Regions from separate parts of the Priestia sp. HNGD-A6 genome, predicted to be linked through region 2. Evidence: riboswitches for the same ligand, from Rfam matches in the RefSeq annotation. Region 2 holds a riboswitch; the other holds the start of a gene.

Region 1 (8,187 bases), 1.2 Mb from region 2:
ATACATAAACAGCGTCAATCAAGCAGCTATCGAATCTGCTTTTCCGAACGTTCATATACGTGAAACCACTTCTGATACACAGTCCTTTTTCCGAATGCAGTCGCAAATGGAAGCTTATAAGCAAATTGGACGTGAAGAGCAGGCCATTGGGACGTTTACATTTCATCAGCTGTTTGATAAAACGAGCGGTGTAGAAAAAGAATTTTCCGGCGGTAAATACGACCTTAACCTTTCCTTTGTCTATCCTGATCCAAAAAAACTAAAGCTGCATGCAAAAGAGTATAAGGAATGGACGAATGAAACATGGAATGCATTAGAAAACCTACCAAAAGGAACGGTAAGCGAAGTGGCTATTTCTTTTGATAACACGTATTCGCTAAAAGAAGTTCAGCAAAAAATGAATGCCATCGACAGCCGTGATTTTTCTACCTCTTGGTACGCGCTTAATACAGGGAACGAACAAAAAACAAGCACAAAAGATGAGCCCTTAATTGACTTAACATCAACATTTGGTTTTCCAGAGTTTTTAGACTTGCCTTACGAGCACAAAGGAAATCAAACGCACTCTACTAGCAAGTCGAACGTTTTAAATATGATGAAACTATTAGCCGATAATGAAGAAACAGTCCAAAAAGTTCGTCAGCTAGACCATTCCGATTTGTTGCTAAAGCAGCGATATTCTTATGTAAAGAAACATGGAGTCGGTGTGTACGGCGTTGTGATTACAGGACCTACCAAAAAGCTGCTGAAATTAAAAAATGATCCGTCTATCACCTACGCGTCACTTGGGGATGTAGAGCTATGGAATTGGTTCAACCGCCCTTCATCCGGCACGTTAATGAATCAGTAACAAGCACTTGAAAACAAGTGCTTGTTTTTATTTCTTCGTTAATTCTTCAAACCTTTCTACAGCTTCGCTTTTATCAAATGAACTAAACCATCGATAGTCTTGGTCATCTAAAATACGATAGTGCTGACTAATCATATTTTGCTGCAGACGAAAAGAACCTTCTTTTTGAATCTCTTTCCACCATACTCTTCCTCCGAGCGTTTTATCTTTTGGAGAAGATACGCCGTTATGAGCAATGATTTCTACTACTTCTAAGGGGACGTCTCCTAAAACCGATTGAAGGATTTCACTGTCACGAAACAAACCGCATACTGCAACAGTGGTCGTCCACCCTGCTTCCGTGCGCCCTTTTTCAATTTGAACCAATGTTTTTTTTGAAATACCAATAACTTCAGCCATTCTGTCTTGTGAATAGTTTCTTTCTAAACGAATTAATCGTATTTTATCCGATACGGATTTAATCACTTCTTGTTTATCCATTTTTACAGCCCTTTCTTTCTATACACGCACATGTCTTTAGTGTAATATTACACCTAATTAAAGAAGAGTTTCAAGCGTTTCCCTTCATCACAAAACGGGGAAATATGCTGAAATGGTTTTTTTATACTAAAACAATTAAAAGGAGTTGAGAATATGTACATCATTGTATGGACTATGCTTGTACTATACGCCTTTCTGCTAGCTCCGGGAGCAAGCGCCGCTGATGATATGCTGTTTAAAAACCTTGTCACAGGAAATTTTCAACAGGTAGATCCGCTCGTAGTTATGGTATTCTCTTTTTTAGGACTTTTCCCAGTATTGTTCATGGTAATGATTTGTAAAAAAGATACGTACAAACTGCCTGGATGGCCATTTTCTCTCCTATCATTTGCGCTTGGAGCTTTTTCTCTTTTGTTCTATTATCATTGGAAAGGGCAAAAAGTTCGAACACGTTCGCGTATTCCTTCACGTTTCATTGCCATCATTTCTTCTCGTCTATGGATTGGACTATGCTTAGCACTCACGATTGCTGGTTACGTATACGGACTATCCATAGGTTCAATAAGAGCTTATGAAGATGCTTTTATGCAGTCACAGCTTGTTAGCGTGATGACCGCTGATTTTTTTGTTTTAACGTGGCTTTCTTATTCCGTTATGACAAAAGAAAAGATAGCATCCCGGCCTTACCTTCTCTTATGTTTCATTCCAGTTGCGGGCTCTTTTTTTATTTTGTTACGGCATAACCGCCAAGATGTTAGAGAAGAAAAACTTTAAATAAAAGTCTTGCGTTCCATTCATTATTCCGTTATAATCATTTCTTGTACGATGAAAGTTGATTAATTAGAAAACATTTATATATCGGCATTTTATTTACATTTGTTATACATACCTGCGCTGTGCGTATACTCATGTTGTCTTAAACCTTTGAGTGTTAAAAGGGAGCTCAAAATTTAGCTGCAGATAGCACGCCCTTCTTGGGACGCTAAACCCGGCTATGAGGGCACCCACCTAGTAGATCTGGGTATTTAAGACACTTAGGGTTACGGCAGTGCGGGCTTATTTTTTAGTTAGCTGTAGCTAGCTTTTTTTATTTATTAGTTTACATAATTATTTTATTGTTAACTTATATTTTTTTTAGACATATATGTTTTATTTATCTTCGATTGAGGAACATAAAAAGTAATAAAGGAGATGGATAAAATGAATGAACAAAAAATTGCTAAAAAAGTAAATGAAGTATTAGAAGGAAATCGTGTAGGAACATTAGCCACAGTTGTAAACAACAAACCCCACTCTCGCTATATGACATTTTTCAGCGATGAAGATGGTATCGCTCTTTACACACCAACAAATATCAATACACATAAGGCAGAAGAAATCGAAGCCAATCCAAACGTGCACGTACTATTGGGCTACAGCGGCGAAGGATATGGCGATCAATACTTAGAATTATCCGGGACAGCTGTTCTTCGTACCGGTGATCAATTAAAAGGACGTATATGGAACGATCACATGAAAGAATGGTTTGACGGTCCAAATGACCCTGAGTATGTTGTTCTGGAAATTACACCAAACGAAATTCGCTTTATGAATGAAGGCGAAGAAACTCCTCAAACCGTTCAGCTATAATAAAAAAGCGCACACTGTGCGCTTTTTTTATTTTCCTACCGCTTCTTTCAATTGAGCTGCTTTTTCTTTTGGAGACGCTGCTAAGCTAATCGCGGTAATAATAGAAACACCATCTGCACCTGCTTCTACTACTTGTTTGGCATTTTCAGGCGTGATGCCACCGATTCCTACAATTGGAAAGTCAATATTCTGGTTTCGCACTTCTTCAATTAATTTTGTACCTTGCACTGCTTTTGCGTCTTTTTTTGTAGAAGTAGGAAAAACAGGTCCCATTCCTACATAATCCGCCCCGTCTTTTATCGCTTGCTGCAGCTCTTGTACATTATGAACAGAGACGCCCACAATTCCTTTTCCTATTTTTTCTCGAACAATATGAGCTTTTTCATCTTCTTGTCCAATATGAACGCCATCTGCTTGTAAGCGGATCGCTAAGTCAAGATCATCATTCACAACAAAAGGAACGCTGTGCTGCTGACAAATTTGCTGAAGTTCTTTCGCCAGCTGATATTTCGCTTCTCCTGTTAAGGCACCCTCGCCTTTTTCACGAAATTGAAACACGGTAACGCCGCCTTCAATTGCTTCTTTTAATACTTCTTTCGGATCTTTTTTACAGTTATTGCTGCCCATTATAAAATAAACTTTCAGCAGCTTTTTAATTTCTTCGTTTGTCATTTTCCCGCTCCTTTTAACGTTGATGTACTCTTGCATATGATTCAATATCCTGTCCAGATAAAAGATGAAGCTGATTTAACAGCTCAATTTGAAAGCTCCCCGGCCCTTCTTCACCTTTTTTCGCTGCGGCGATTTCACCTGCCACTCCGTAAAAACTTAAAGCAGCAACGCTTGCCTCGACATATTCTTTTTCTACAGCCGCGAAAGCTCCTATAATTGATGTCAGCAGACATCCAGTACCCGTCACCTTCGTAAATAACGGGTGACCGTTGTCTACTGTATACGTTGTGTTTCCATCGGTGATCACATCTTGTTTCCCCGTAATAACAATCACTGTATCTAATTTGTTCGCTGCTTTCTCAGCAAGTTCAATGACGTCTCCTTGCCCTTCTAATGAATCAACGCCTTTAATGAGCCATGACTCGCCTACTACATTCGCAACTTCAGCAGCGTTACCGCGAATAACGGCAATATTTAATTCTTCTACAAGCTGACGTGCCACTTCTGTACGAAACGGTGTCGCTCCGGCTCCTACAGGATCGAAAATAACCGGCACGCCATTTTCATTTGCTGATTTTCCTGCTATTCTCATCGCTTCTACTTCTTGAGCCGTCAGTGTACCCATATTTAAGACAAGCGCTCCGGCGATTCGAGCCATATCAGCCACTTCTTCCTTCGCATAAGCCATAACAGGTGACGCTCCTATGGCAAGCAGTCCATTTGCTGTAAAATTGGTTACCACAACATTCGTAATATTATGAACAAGCGGACTTGTATCTCTTACTTTTTCTAATTGAGCTGAAATTTTACTAATATCCATGTTCTCTCACTCTTTTCATTTAGTTTTAACACTGCAAAAAAAAGACAAAAAAGCACCTTGCATGCGCAAAGTGCTTTGGTATGTACTCACATTCCCTGCGCTGGCATTATCCAACAGGTTCAAATGGTCAACAGGCGCCCCTGTACTCTCAGCCTGCCCCGCGCAAGCTCCCATACTATTTATTACTACGTTTAAAGTTTACTATTAACTTTTTTTATTTGCAACCATTTCACTGTTTTGCCCATAAAATAAATCTTCGTTATAGGCTGAGTGGTGTTGTAAATCTTACAGCTTTACTAAAAGCATCATTAAAAGACCTCCAGTAAACTACTGGAGGTCTTCTATCCCCTAAAAATTCTATCATTTCTCTTGAATCGCTTGATTTCTCACAGCTGTTTTTCGGTCCTTCCCTGCTCTTAAAGATAAAAGAAAACAAAGCAGAAGTACAAGTGCAGCTGATACGTACGGGTAATTAATGTTTATATCAAAAAGAAAGCCTGCTACAACGGGTCCAATAATATTACCAAGACTTGTATAAGCAGAATTTAGTCCGGCTACATACCCTTGGTCGTCTTGTGCCATCATCGACATTTGCGTGCTGATTGCCGGACGTAAAATATCTGTTGCTAAAAAGACGATAAATGTCACAACAATAATAAGCCAGTACGTGTGCACAAATAGTGTAAGTAAAATAAAAAGTCCCGTCATCATCAAGCAAAACGAAATCACTCTTTTTTCACCGAATTTATTTAAAATCCAGCCAAAAATCGTAACCTGCACAACAGCCCCTGCAATAGAGCCAAACGTAATAACAAACGCAATATCTTTTGGCGTAAAGCTAAATTTATGATCAACAAATAGTGAAAAGATCGTTTCATAATTGGATAATCCAAACGATGTCACAAAAACGATAATTAAACTTAAAAAATAAGGTTCTTTGTAGGAATTCATAAGCTGCAGTAGCAGCCGATCTTCTTTTGGATTCTCATTGTTTGAAACAGCATGACCTTGTACAGGACGAGACTCCGGCAAAACAAAAAGCGTAATCACTGCAGCCAAGCCTCCTGCTACTGCGGCCATGTAAAATGGCACGCGCATGCCGTATTCAGCTAAAAAGCCTCCAATACCGGGCCCGATAATAAATCCTGTTGTAATCGCTGCCGTCACATAGCCCATTCCTTTAGCGCGTTCTTTAGCAGACGTCACGTCCGCTGTATAGGCCATAACAGCAGGCATAATAAGCGCAGCCCCGACCCCGCCTAGCATTCTGGATACAAATAATAAAAGAGGTGTACTCACTGAACCAAAGAACCATTCAGACAGGGCAAAAACAATCATTCCCGCTACAATAATTTTCTTTCTCCCTAACGAATCTGATAATCGCCCCGCTAAAGGCGAAAACAGAAATTGAGTTAGTGAAAACACCGCTACTAAAAGCCCCATCACGCTGCCGTTGATATGAAGCTCCGTCATATAGGTTGGCATAATTGGAATAACGAGACCGATTCCCGTAAAGATAATAAAAATATTTAGCATGAGCAGCAAAATCGCCGCTCGATTTCTTAACAATAATGACATATAAACCTCCTGATTACAAAAATACTGAACGTTCGGTCTATAAAAATACAAAATAATGAGGGATTACTCATTGCCGCAATAAGCATCCCCGCTTATTTAAGAAGACCTTGCTATAATTCCGTTTAAAAATACATCGATTGCTGAATGGTAAAGCTGCAGGGCATTTTCCGTACTCGTTTTTCGAGACATGCGGCTCATTCCAACAAACAACCCTTCTAAAATTACTGCAAGTTGCTCTGCATTTTTATGAGAAAACTCGCCTTCATCGATGCCCTGTTGCAAAAGTTCCCGGTTAAACTCCACGTGTCGTTTCACCATCTCATCAATTCGCTCTTCGATGTCGCTGCCCTTTTCCTCGTTGTTAAAAAACTCATCGGCAGCTTTCGTAAGAGGATGATTCAAATCATCTAAAATGATTTGCTCCGCTATTCCAAAAAGCTTATCTCTTGTTGTTTTGTAAAGAGACTCTCTTTCTTTCCAGTTTCGTTCCCACTCAAGATCCCATTCGTCTATTAAATAAAGAAAAAGCCCTTCTTTACTTTTAAAGTGATAATAAATATTCCCTTTACTGCTTCCCGTAGCTTCTACAATTTCCTCAATAGATGTAGCTTTATAGCCTTTTTGAGAAAACAATGCTTTAGCGGCATCTGCTACTTTTCTTTTGGTTTGTTCACTTTGAAGCTTTTTTTTATTCAAGCTATTTCCACCGCCCCGTACATTTATTATTTATACTGAACATTCGTTTTGTATTATCTGACACCTATACTACATAGGAAAAACCTTTTTGTCTAGTGAGAAAACCTAGTTTATACCTTTTTATATGAATCATGACCAAAACAAAGCCTCCTAAAAAGGCTTTGCCTAAAAAGCTTACTTGCTAACAGGATAGATGACCGCTGCTTGCCCGCACAGTTTGCATACAAATAAACAAATCATCTGCGCCTTCTTTCCTGTCTTTTACTCATTCAATTTCTTTGTCATAAACACACTGTATGGATCTTCTTTGTAGGTAGAAAACGGTTCGCACTCGTAAAATCCAAAACTGGCGTATAGCTTTCTAGCCGGTTCAAAAGCGGGTGCGGATCCTGTTTCTAAGCTTAAGCGTCGATACCCTCGTTTTTGCGCTTCATTTATTATGTACTGCAGCAGCTCTCTAGCAATTCCTTTCCGCAAATGAGCGGTAGCTGTTCGCATCGATTTAATTTCTCCGTGGTGCTCATCTAACTCTTTTACAGCTCCGCACCCTGCTAGCTGACTTCCTTCCCACACGCTCCAAAACGTAATATGACGTTGTTTTAAACTTTCAATATCTAGAGCATGAATACTTTCAGGGGGGGAATGTAAGTTCATTCCTTGGAGGTGAGAACTTACTAGTTCAATAACTTCATTGTTCGTTAAGTGGTCTCTTTTTATTTTAATCATCTTCTCTTCCTTCCTGCTACTAAAGGGTGGTCAACTACAAACCGACTTATGAATACATTCACTGTCGACCTTTAAAAATCCTTTTATACACTCCCTTCTTTTTCTCCAGTTATTAAAACAGACTTTGCCAAGCAGATGTTTCATACATTGTTAAACGGAGGTGAAATTCGTTGAAGAAAGTTTTATTTTGTCTTGTCCCTCTTTTGTTTTTATTATCCGCCTGCTTTAGTGATCCTGTTCAAGATGATTTAATCGATTATAACAATCAAGATTTAAAGAAAGCCGCTCAGCTTGAAAAAGAGGCGATTGACGCATACGATTCCGTTACAGGCGCTAACTACACAAGTGACGCTGTTATGTACGATACGATGACGAGTGAAGTCATTCCTACCTATCGTAAATTTGTTGACGAACTGGAAAACATCGATGTAGAAACCGACGATCTTCGAAAGGTTCATGAAGGCTATATAAAGGCTGCCAATACCCAGTATAATGCTTTTATTAAAATTGTCAGTGCTTTGGAAAAGCAGGACCGCAACCTTATTGCTGAGGCAAACGCTATGCTTGATGAAGCACGAAAAGGTATACGCGATTACAATGCAGCTATTAAAAAGCTGGCTAAAGAACATGATTTAAAAATTGAAGAACCAAAAACACAGCGCGAAAACAGCCTATAGTTTTGATGCAAAAAGAAGGTCTCTAAAAACAGTAAGAGACCTTCTTTCGTATGATGTTT
Region 2 (8,187 bases):
TCTTAATTAACCCTGACTCTTTTAACCAGTCAACGTTTGATTGCCATGATTCTTTCGTTTGACTGCCGAATCCTTGTTCAGACTTCATTTTTGGAAGTAAGATATTCAAACTTTTTGTTTCCACATCTTTTTCGAGCGGAAAGTTTGATTTATCTTGATTATCTAACAAAATTTGAAGTGATTCTTTTGGATGTTTCTCCGTGTATTCATACCCTTTTGTCGCGGCACGCCAAAACGCTTTAATCGTATCAGAATCTTTTGCCCACGTTTGATCCCCTGTAACGGCCACTAGCTCGTAATAAGATGGCACGCCGTAATCTGACGGATCAATGTCAACCGTTTTGTATCCTTTTTTGTGAAGCAATGGTACTTCGTGGTTAATATACGCACCTATTACAGCATCTACTTTTTTGCTAATCAGCGATGAATTTAACTCAAACCCTACGTCTACTAGTTTTACTTTATTCGGATCTCCTCCATCGCTTTTCACCATTTTCTTTAGAACAGATTCACTTAATGGTGTTCCGCTGTATCCTACTACTTTTCCTTCTAAATCTTTAGGACGCTTAATACCGCTATCTTTCAATGCCACAACCCGGTTTAGCGGAGATCTTACAATCGCTCCTACCGACTTTACCGGCACATCTTCATTTGCTCGTGCCATTGCTACATCAGGCTGATAGTAAAGGCCGAGCGTGACTTTCCCTGCAGCTGCTAAATTAAGCGAGTCTGTTGGATTAGCAGGAAATTGTACTTTTACATTCAGCCCTTCTTTTTTGAAATATCCTTTTTCTTGTGCAGCGTAAATGAAGCTGTGCACTGCATTTGGATACCAATCAAGCATAATTGTAACGTCTTTTAATTTTTTACTGTCACCAGCTTTATTTTCCTTGTCCTGACCGCAAGCAGCGAGCATCAAAACAAGCAGCAGGCTTAAGCTAATCGCAAACCATTTTTTCATTCTGTTTTCCTCCACTTTAATGAACGTTTTTCGAAACCTACTACAATAATAAAAAATAAAATACCGAGCGCGGATAAAATCACAATTGGTGCAAATACACCAGCTGCATCAAACTGTGTCATCATGCGACGACTGAAATATCCTAAGCCTGCTTGCGCACCCAACCATTCCCCAATGGCAGCACCTATTATACTAAAGGTAACCGCTACTTTGAGTCCCGAATAAAAATGAGGCAGTGCAGAAGGAATGTTCAACTTAAAGAAAATATCTTTTTTTGTTGCTCCCATCGTTAACATGAGTTCTTTTAACTCTTTGTTTGTAGAACGAAGCCCGTCAAATGTGCTAACGGTAATGGGAAAAAACGTAATTAATACGGTCACAATCACTTTGCTCCAAATGGAGTAGCCAAACCACAGCACAAATACAGGAGCAATGGCAATGGTCGGAATCATTTGTGACGCAATAATAAGCGGATAAAAAGCACGCTCAATAAGCGGACTCCAATTCATCCACACAGCCAGCAGAACCCCTAGCACAACGGATATTACAAGCCCAATTACGACAATAGATAACGTAGCTGGTAAATGCTTAAACAATAAATCCATTCGCAGCTCCCAAAGCTTCGTTAAAATACCGCTGGGCGTTGGTAAAATAAACGGATAGTTTACAATGCGTGCTCCAATTTCCCAAGCAGCCAGCAAAATGACTACTAAAATCACTGAAGCCCCGTACTTTTTCATGTATTCACCTTCGATCTTAGCTGTTCAATTAAATAATCTTTCACATCAAGCACTCGCTGTTGATTCAGATCTTTTTGCGTTCGAGGTCTGCTAAGCGGCACTTGAATTTCTTCAAGACAACTTACTGGCTTGTCTGAAAAGATAAAAATGCGATCTGATAAAAAAAGCGCTTCATTGACGTCATGAGTGATAAATAAGATGCTATGCTTACGCTTTTGCCATTGGTCAAGCAGCCATTCCTGCATCGATAAACGTGTGATTGCATCAAGTGCACTAAAAGGCTCATCTAAAAGCAGCACGTTAGAACCGCTTAATACCGTCCGAAGAAAAGAAACGCGCTGCTTCATCCCTCCGGATAAATCACTTGGAAAACGGTTTTCATACCCTTTTAGGCCAAACTCTTCAAGCAGCTGAGACACTTGCTTATGAGCACTTGCTTTTGATACATTGTGAAGCTCAAGAGGCAGTGCTGCATTGTCTAGAATCGTACGCCACGGAAGCAGCAAATCTTGCTGCGGCATATAGCCTACTTTTCCTAGTCGCTTTTCATAAGACTTTCCGTTAATCACGATATCGCCTTCACTCTGCTGTTCAAGACCTGTAATAAGACGAAACAACGTACTTTTCCCAGAGCCGCTCGCTCCAACGATACTGACAAACTCGCCTTCTTTCACGTCTAAGTTTAATGATTTTAAAATCGCTTGATCACCGTTCTTGTACGTAAAACTGACGTTTTGAAAAGATAACACAGACCTATTCATGAATTGGCCACATCGCTTCGTTATAAGCCATATCCCAGAACATATACTCAAAACGCGTCGTATTCAAGAAAATTTCTTCAAGCTTTTCTAATTCCACTTCTGATTTATCTTCAGTAAGTGAGTCAAATAAATTGATACACCATGTCGCCAGTTCTCCAAATTCTTCTGAGCTGTACATTTCAATCCACTCACGGTAAAACTCATTGTTAGCTCCAGGCTTTTCACTAAGTTCTTTTCCTATTTCCCAGTAGCTCCACATACAAGGCAAAAGAGCGGCTACTAATTCAGCTAATGTTCCACTTTGACCAACGTGCAGCATATAGTGCGTGTATGCAAGCGTTGTAGGAGATGGCTGCGCTTTTTCTAATTCTTTTTCGCTGATTTCAAATCTCTTGGCATACTCACGGTGCAGACTCATTTCTTCGTTTAATGTAGAGTCTAAAAGGGCTGCAAATTTCCCCATCGTTTGAAGATCGGTAGCTTTCATGGCTCCAATCGCAAATAATTTGGCATAATCAATTAGGTAAAGGTAATCTTGAATCATGTAGAAGCGAAACTTCTCCTTTTCAAGCGTTCCATCTCCCATCCCCTGTACGAAGGGATGATTATGATTTTGACGCCAAATAGGCTGCAGCTTTTCGTATAATCGTTCACTAAATTTCATGATGATCACTCCTTATGCGTATGCAGCCACGTATAAATGAACTGCACTATCACTTTTGTATATTGAACAAGCTGATTAATATCTAATTGTTCGTTCACAGCATGTGCATTTGCTAAATTTCCCGGACCGTAAATAGCGGCGGGAATTCCCGCATCAGCTAGCCATCCCCCGTCTGTTACGCTAGTTGACACATCAATTGGAGGCTTTTTCCCTTCCATTTGTTCATGAGTATTTGCAAGCAGCTGCACTCCTGCATGATTTTCATCAATTTCTAATGACGGAAAGATTTCTCCTCTGTCTTCAATCATTGATGTGCCTCCCCATTCAAAGGTTGGCAGATTATCTTTTAACCATGGATCTGCTTTTGCAATAGCTATAATATATTCTTCCACTTCTTTTGATACTTGGTCGTACGATTCATTAGGATAATAGTGAACGGTGATCCACAGCCTGCATTCATCTGCAATAAAAGCAGCATGTCTTCCGCCTTCGATTACTGCTGGATTAATCGTATTTGTCCCTGGCAAAAATCCTGGATAGCTCTTTGTAACAGCCCAGTGACGCTCCAATTCTTGTAGCCCTCCGATCACTTTTGCCATCTTTTCAATAGCGCTTGCGGCTAACAGGCCTCCTCCAGCATGAATCATACTTCGGCGTGTACCGTCATGATAGGTTTTACTGCTTTTTATCGTAATCCATCCCGTGATCACTCCGCCTTGACCTTGAATATGTAAATCACTTGTATCGACTACAAGCGCAAAATCAGCTGTATACCCTTTCTGACAGCATTGCAGCGTACCTGCCTCTCCTACTTCTTCTCCTACAACGGATTCAAAAATCAAGTCTCCTGGCAGCTCGATTCCTGCTTCTGTTAAAAGCTGAACTGCAAATAATGCTCCCGCCAAACCGCCTTTCATATCAGCAACTCCGCGTCCAATTATCATATTGTCTTTCACAACAGCTTCAAACGGATTGGTTTCCCAATTTTCATTTTCTTGTACCTCAGCAACATCCATATGGCCGTTAATAATCAAGCTTTGATAGCCAGCCGATTTTTGTCCTTTTAACGTTCCCACTACGATAGGGTCGTTAGAATATAAGTCCCACATATCAATGGAAAAACCGCAGTTTTTAAGAAAATCCGCTACGTACAGCTGCGCTTCATGAGAATTTCGTGCAGGAGGCGCTGGCGTTTTATACGAAACAAGCGTTGTTAATAACTGGATTAACTCTCCTTTGCGCTCCTCTACCTGTTTGACAAGCAAATCAATTGTTTCTTTCATGTATGACACCTTCCTTTACGCATAAAAAAACACTTCTTTCGCAGGAAAGAAGTGTTTTTGTTTATGTACACAAAATTATTATAACGAGTTCGTAAGGAAATCCCATACAAAACATCCATTACAATACCTCTTTCCTACGCTAGTATTACCTAGTTCAGGTTATAAGGGTTAAGACTTATCGTCTCTCTCAGCTTCGAAAGCACCCCTAGTGGTGTTGTATCTCTATGAAATTAATCTATTATCATATGTTTACCTGTAATAGTTTTATCATAGTAAAGCGTTTTATTCAATAGAAAGGTTCATGATATGGTAATGAAAATAGTTTCCTTTTTAGTAGTAAAAGAAAAAGCACACACCTTTTTCATGCAGTGTGTGCTCTTTGTTTTTGTGACATTACTAGTTAGCTATTGGCTTCTTTAAAAATACACCGTTTTTTCCTTCAGACAGTAATAAGCTCAAGCTTTTGCCCCGGTCTCACTAATGAAAGCAGCTCGTGATCTTCTTCTATTACATACCCAATCACATTCACATTAGCATTTGCAGACAAATTCCTTTTAGCTATTTGAACCTCTCCTCTGTAACGTCCGTAGCCATCATTGTCCATTGTAATTGCTCCGATTCTGCGTTCTACTGTATGAAATGGCAGCACTGGTTTTACAGATCGTGTATCAACCAATCGCAGAACGTCTCTTGATACATCCGGACGCACGCTGTACGTTCCCTGTATATGAGGTGAACGAATGCGTAGCGGAATAATGCGGTTTTCTTGATATTGAACTAAACGTTTTAATAAATTTGAACTGGCGTATGGATCTCCAATATAAACCTCCGTTACTCCGCATCCGTATAAATCTACTGCAGAGGTAAAAGGACATTTATTACGGTCTTTTTCTCTAGTAGGAAGTCCTTGATAAATAGGTCCTCTCTTTTCGCCTTCTCCAGGAATATAAGCACAAACTGGAATACGAAGTTCATTAAATAAATCTGTCTGCTGTTGAAAAAACGTTTCTTCAAGCCCTGTTTCAGGCCGCGGATAAAAATTATGCCAAGCAAGCAGCTGATGATGATGAAGACCTGCAGATAATAGCGCTTCTATTTCTAGTTTTGACACTGTACTTGCATTAAGGGCAATATAAAACTCATCCGCAAGTAAAATCGTTTCTTCTACGCTAAAGCCATCGTCTAGTCTAATACCTGATACGCCAAGTGAAGATAGAGTCATAAGGCTTTCGATACCTAAATGAACCGGTGTATGCTTAGATACATCTGCATACACGCTTATTCCACAATCTCTAGCCACATGAAGCAATTCTTTTGCCCGTTCAGCCAAATCTCCTTTTTCCTCTGGAATGTGAAGTGAAGTGAATGCGCGTGTAACGCCGCATTCACTCGCTTCTACTAATCTTTGTTTGGCATCTCTATCGTTCAAATAAAATGAAATGCCAATCATTCAAACTCCCTCGCCATTTCGTCGTTAAATCCAAAGAAATAGGTACAAATAAAACCTGCTGCGTAAGCAATAACTAATCCAAGTAAATAAAGAAGAATTTGATGCGCATGAACTAAAAACGTAAGCGGCAAACCCGATACTCCCACTGCTACAGTTGCAATATGGAAGTGCGCCTGAAACGCTCCGCCGATTCCAGCTCCAAGACAAGCGGTTAAAAATGGACGCCCTAAAGGAAGTGTGACTCCAAAAATAAGCGGCTCTCCGATTCCCAGCAGCCCTGAAGGAAGTGCGCCTCCAATTGCTCGCTTTAAGCGTTTTTTCTTTGTTTTGATATAAATAGCAAAAGCTGCACCAACCTGACCGGCTCCGCCCATTGCTAGTATAGGAAGAAGCGGATCATCTCCAATCGAATTAATAAGCTCTAAATGGACCGGAGTAAGACCTTGATGCAGTCCTGTAATAACGAGCGGCAAAAACGTTGCCCCTAAAACAAAGCCTGCTACAACTCCTCCAACCTCTAAAACTCCTAAAAGACCTTTTGTGATTCCATCTGAAATGAAGCCGCCAATTGGCATGAATACCACATACGTAATAATTCCTGTAATTAACACCGTAACGGTTGGTGTAATAATAATATCCAGTGACTGTGGGACAAATTTACGTACTCGTTTTTCTAACACGGCCATAAAGATTGCTGCAAGCAGCACTCCTATTAAGCCCCCACGCCCCGGCAAAAGTGCTTCACCAAAAAGTTTAATATCAGCTACGGCAGGATTAATGACTAAAATGCCCGCTAAGCCTCCTAGAGCTGGCGAACCACCAAATTCTTTTGCTGCATTAATACCTACTAAAATACCCAGATAGGCAAATAAACCGCTTCCGATAACGGTTAAAAGAATAGCAATCTGTGAATCTGCCGGAAGCCACTTCGCCTGCACAGCTGCTTTTGTCACTCCGGTAATAAGTCCAGATGCTACAAGAGCAGGTATCAACGGAATAAAAATACTTGCAATTCGGCGAAGCAACAGCTTAAACGGAGTTGCATTTTTTTCTTTCAGCTCCGATTTCCGCTGTGCTGCACGATCTTCTAAGTTAATACCGCCGGATTCATCAATTAACTTTCCAAATTCTTCTGTTACTTTGTTCACTTTGCCCGGCCCAATAATGATTTGCAGCGTTTCTTCTTCCACTAATCCGAGCACGCCTTCAAGTTTTCGTATATCTGCCTTTTTAACAATTGAATCATCTTTTATAGTCACACGCAGCCGCGTCATGCAATGCGTATACGCTTCAATATTGGATGCTCCCCCAAGCATCTCCAAAACAGCCTTTGCTAATTGATGATTATCTAAAGACATGTTAATCCCCCTTTGTATTTTCCTCTTAGATGGATACGCCACTGAGGAAACAGACCACAAAATCCCCTTTTTTGTAATCGTTCTCTTTTTTTATTTCTTATCTTTCAAAAACTGAATGGCATCTCTTGTTTTGTCAATATACTCAATCGTCTGGTCGTACTGCTGCGCTGCAATACTTAAAAATAAAACATCAATCACATAAAGCTGGGCTAAACGAGACGATGTTGCTGCGCTTCGAAACGGCGCTTCTTGAGAATAAGACGTATACAAACAAATATCTGCTAAAGACGAAACGGTAGACTGTCCGTACTTGGTTAAGCTAATCGTCTTTACTCCGCGATTTTTAGCTAAAGATAAGACGTTGCTTACTTCAGGAGTCTCTCCTGAAAAAGAAATACCCACGACTACATCGTCTTTACTTGCATTTGCGATGAGTGTAGCTGCTAGATGGCTATCTGCAAAAGCCGTAGCATTTTTATTAATTCGAAGAAATTTTTGCTGAGCATCTATCGCAATAATATGTGAAGCACCAATTCCAAAAAAATGAATGTTTTTTGCTTCAATCAGCGCCAAAACAGCCCGCTCTACTTCTTTATAATTCACAAGCTCGGCCGTATCACTTAGACTTTGAATGCTATTGCTTGCCGTTTTTTTGACAATAGATTGAATCGTTTCATTTGTTTCAATATCCCGGTATCCTTGTTCTGTATCTCTAGCTAAATCACCGGCTACTCTTACTTTTAATTCTTGAAAGCCGCTAACCCCGATAGATTTGCACAAACGAATAACGGCAGCACTGCTCGCATTTGCTAGTCTACCTAATTCCCCAGCCGTACTGTTTACCACAGTATGCGGATTATTTAAAATATATTCAGCAATTTTCCTCTCCGAATCAGGAAGCTTAGCTACCGTGTTTTTTATCATCGTTAATCCACCTGTTGACATCGTTTCTCTCCTTTATACATAATTT

The links. Region 2 has a riboswitch for thiamine pyrophosphate ahead of SCI76_RS09590 (acetylornithine deacetylase). Riboswitches for the same ligand answer to the same signal wherever they lie in the genome.
Region 1: another riboswitch for thiamine pyrophosphate. It lies ahead of thiM (hydroxyethylthiazole kinase); the one in region 2 lies ahead of SCI76_RS09590 (acetylornithine deacetylase).

The regions. Positions count from the first base shown of each region.
Region 1 covers NZ_CP138621.1:688,947-697,133, forward strand. Annotated here, with positions in the region: gene SCI76_RS03555 (anti-sigma factor) at 1-850, shown strand, start outside; gene SCI76_RS03560 (helix-turn-helix transcriptional regulator) at 878-1,330, opposite strand; gene SCI76_RS03565 (hypothetical protein) at 1,484-2,104, shown strand; RNA gene ssrS (6S RNA) at 2,214-2,391, shown strand; gene SCI76_RS03575 (pyridoxamine 5'-phosphate oxidase family protein) at 2,531-2,959, shown strand; gene thiE (thiamine phosphate synthase) at 2,987-3,631, opposite strand; gene thiM (hydroxyethylthiazole kinase) at 3,645-4,451, opposite strand; TPP riboswitch at 4,527-4,635, opposite strand; gene SCI76_RS03590 (MFS transporter) at 4,812-6,029, opposite strand; gene SCI76_RS03595 (TetR/AcrR family transcriptional regulator) at 6,126-6,725, opposite strand; gene SCI76_RS03600 (GNAT family N-acetyltransferase) at 6,987-7,448, opposite strand; gene SCI76_RS03605 (hypothetical protein) at 7,622-8,128, shown strand.
Region 2 covers NZ_CP138621.1:1,900,263-1,908,449, forward strand. Annotated here, with positions in the region: gene SCI76_RS09570 (ABC transporter substrate-binding protein) at 1-961, opposite strand, end outside; gene SCI76_RS09575 (ABC transporter permease) at 958-1,701, opposite strand; gene SCI76_RS09580 (ABC transporter ATP-binding protein) at 1,698-2,462, opposite strand; gene tenA (thiaminase II) at 2,455-3,126, opposite strand; gene SCI76_RS09590 (acetylornithine deacetylase) at 3,132-4,409, opposite strand; TPP riboswitch at 4,524-4,626, opposite strand; gene SCI76_RS09595 (MupG family TIM beta-alpha barrel fold protein) at 4,849-5,859, opposite strand; gene SCI76_RS09600 (PTS transporter subunit EIIC) at 5,856-7,217, opposite strand; gene SCI76_RS09605 (MurR/RpiR family transcriptional regulator) at 7,308-8,162, opposite strand; gene murQ (N-acetylmuramic acid 6-phosphate etherase) at 8,175-8,187, opposite strand, start outside.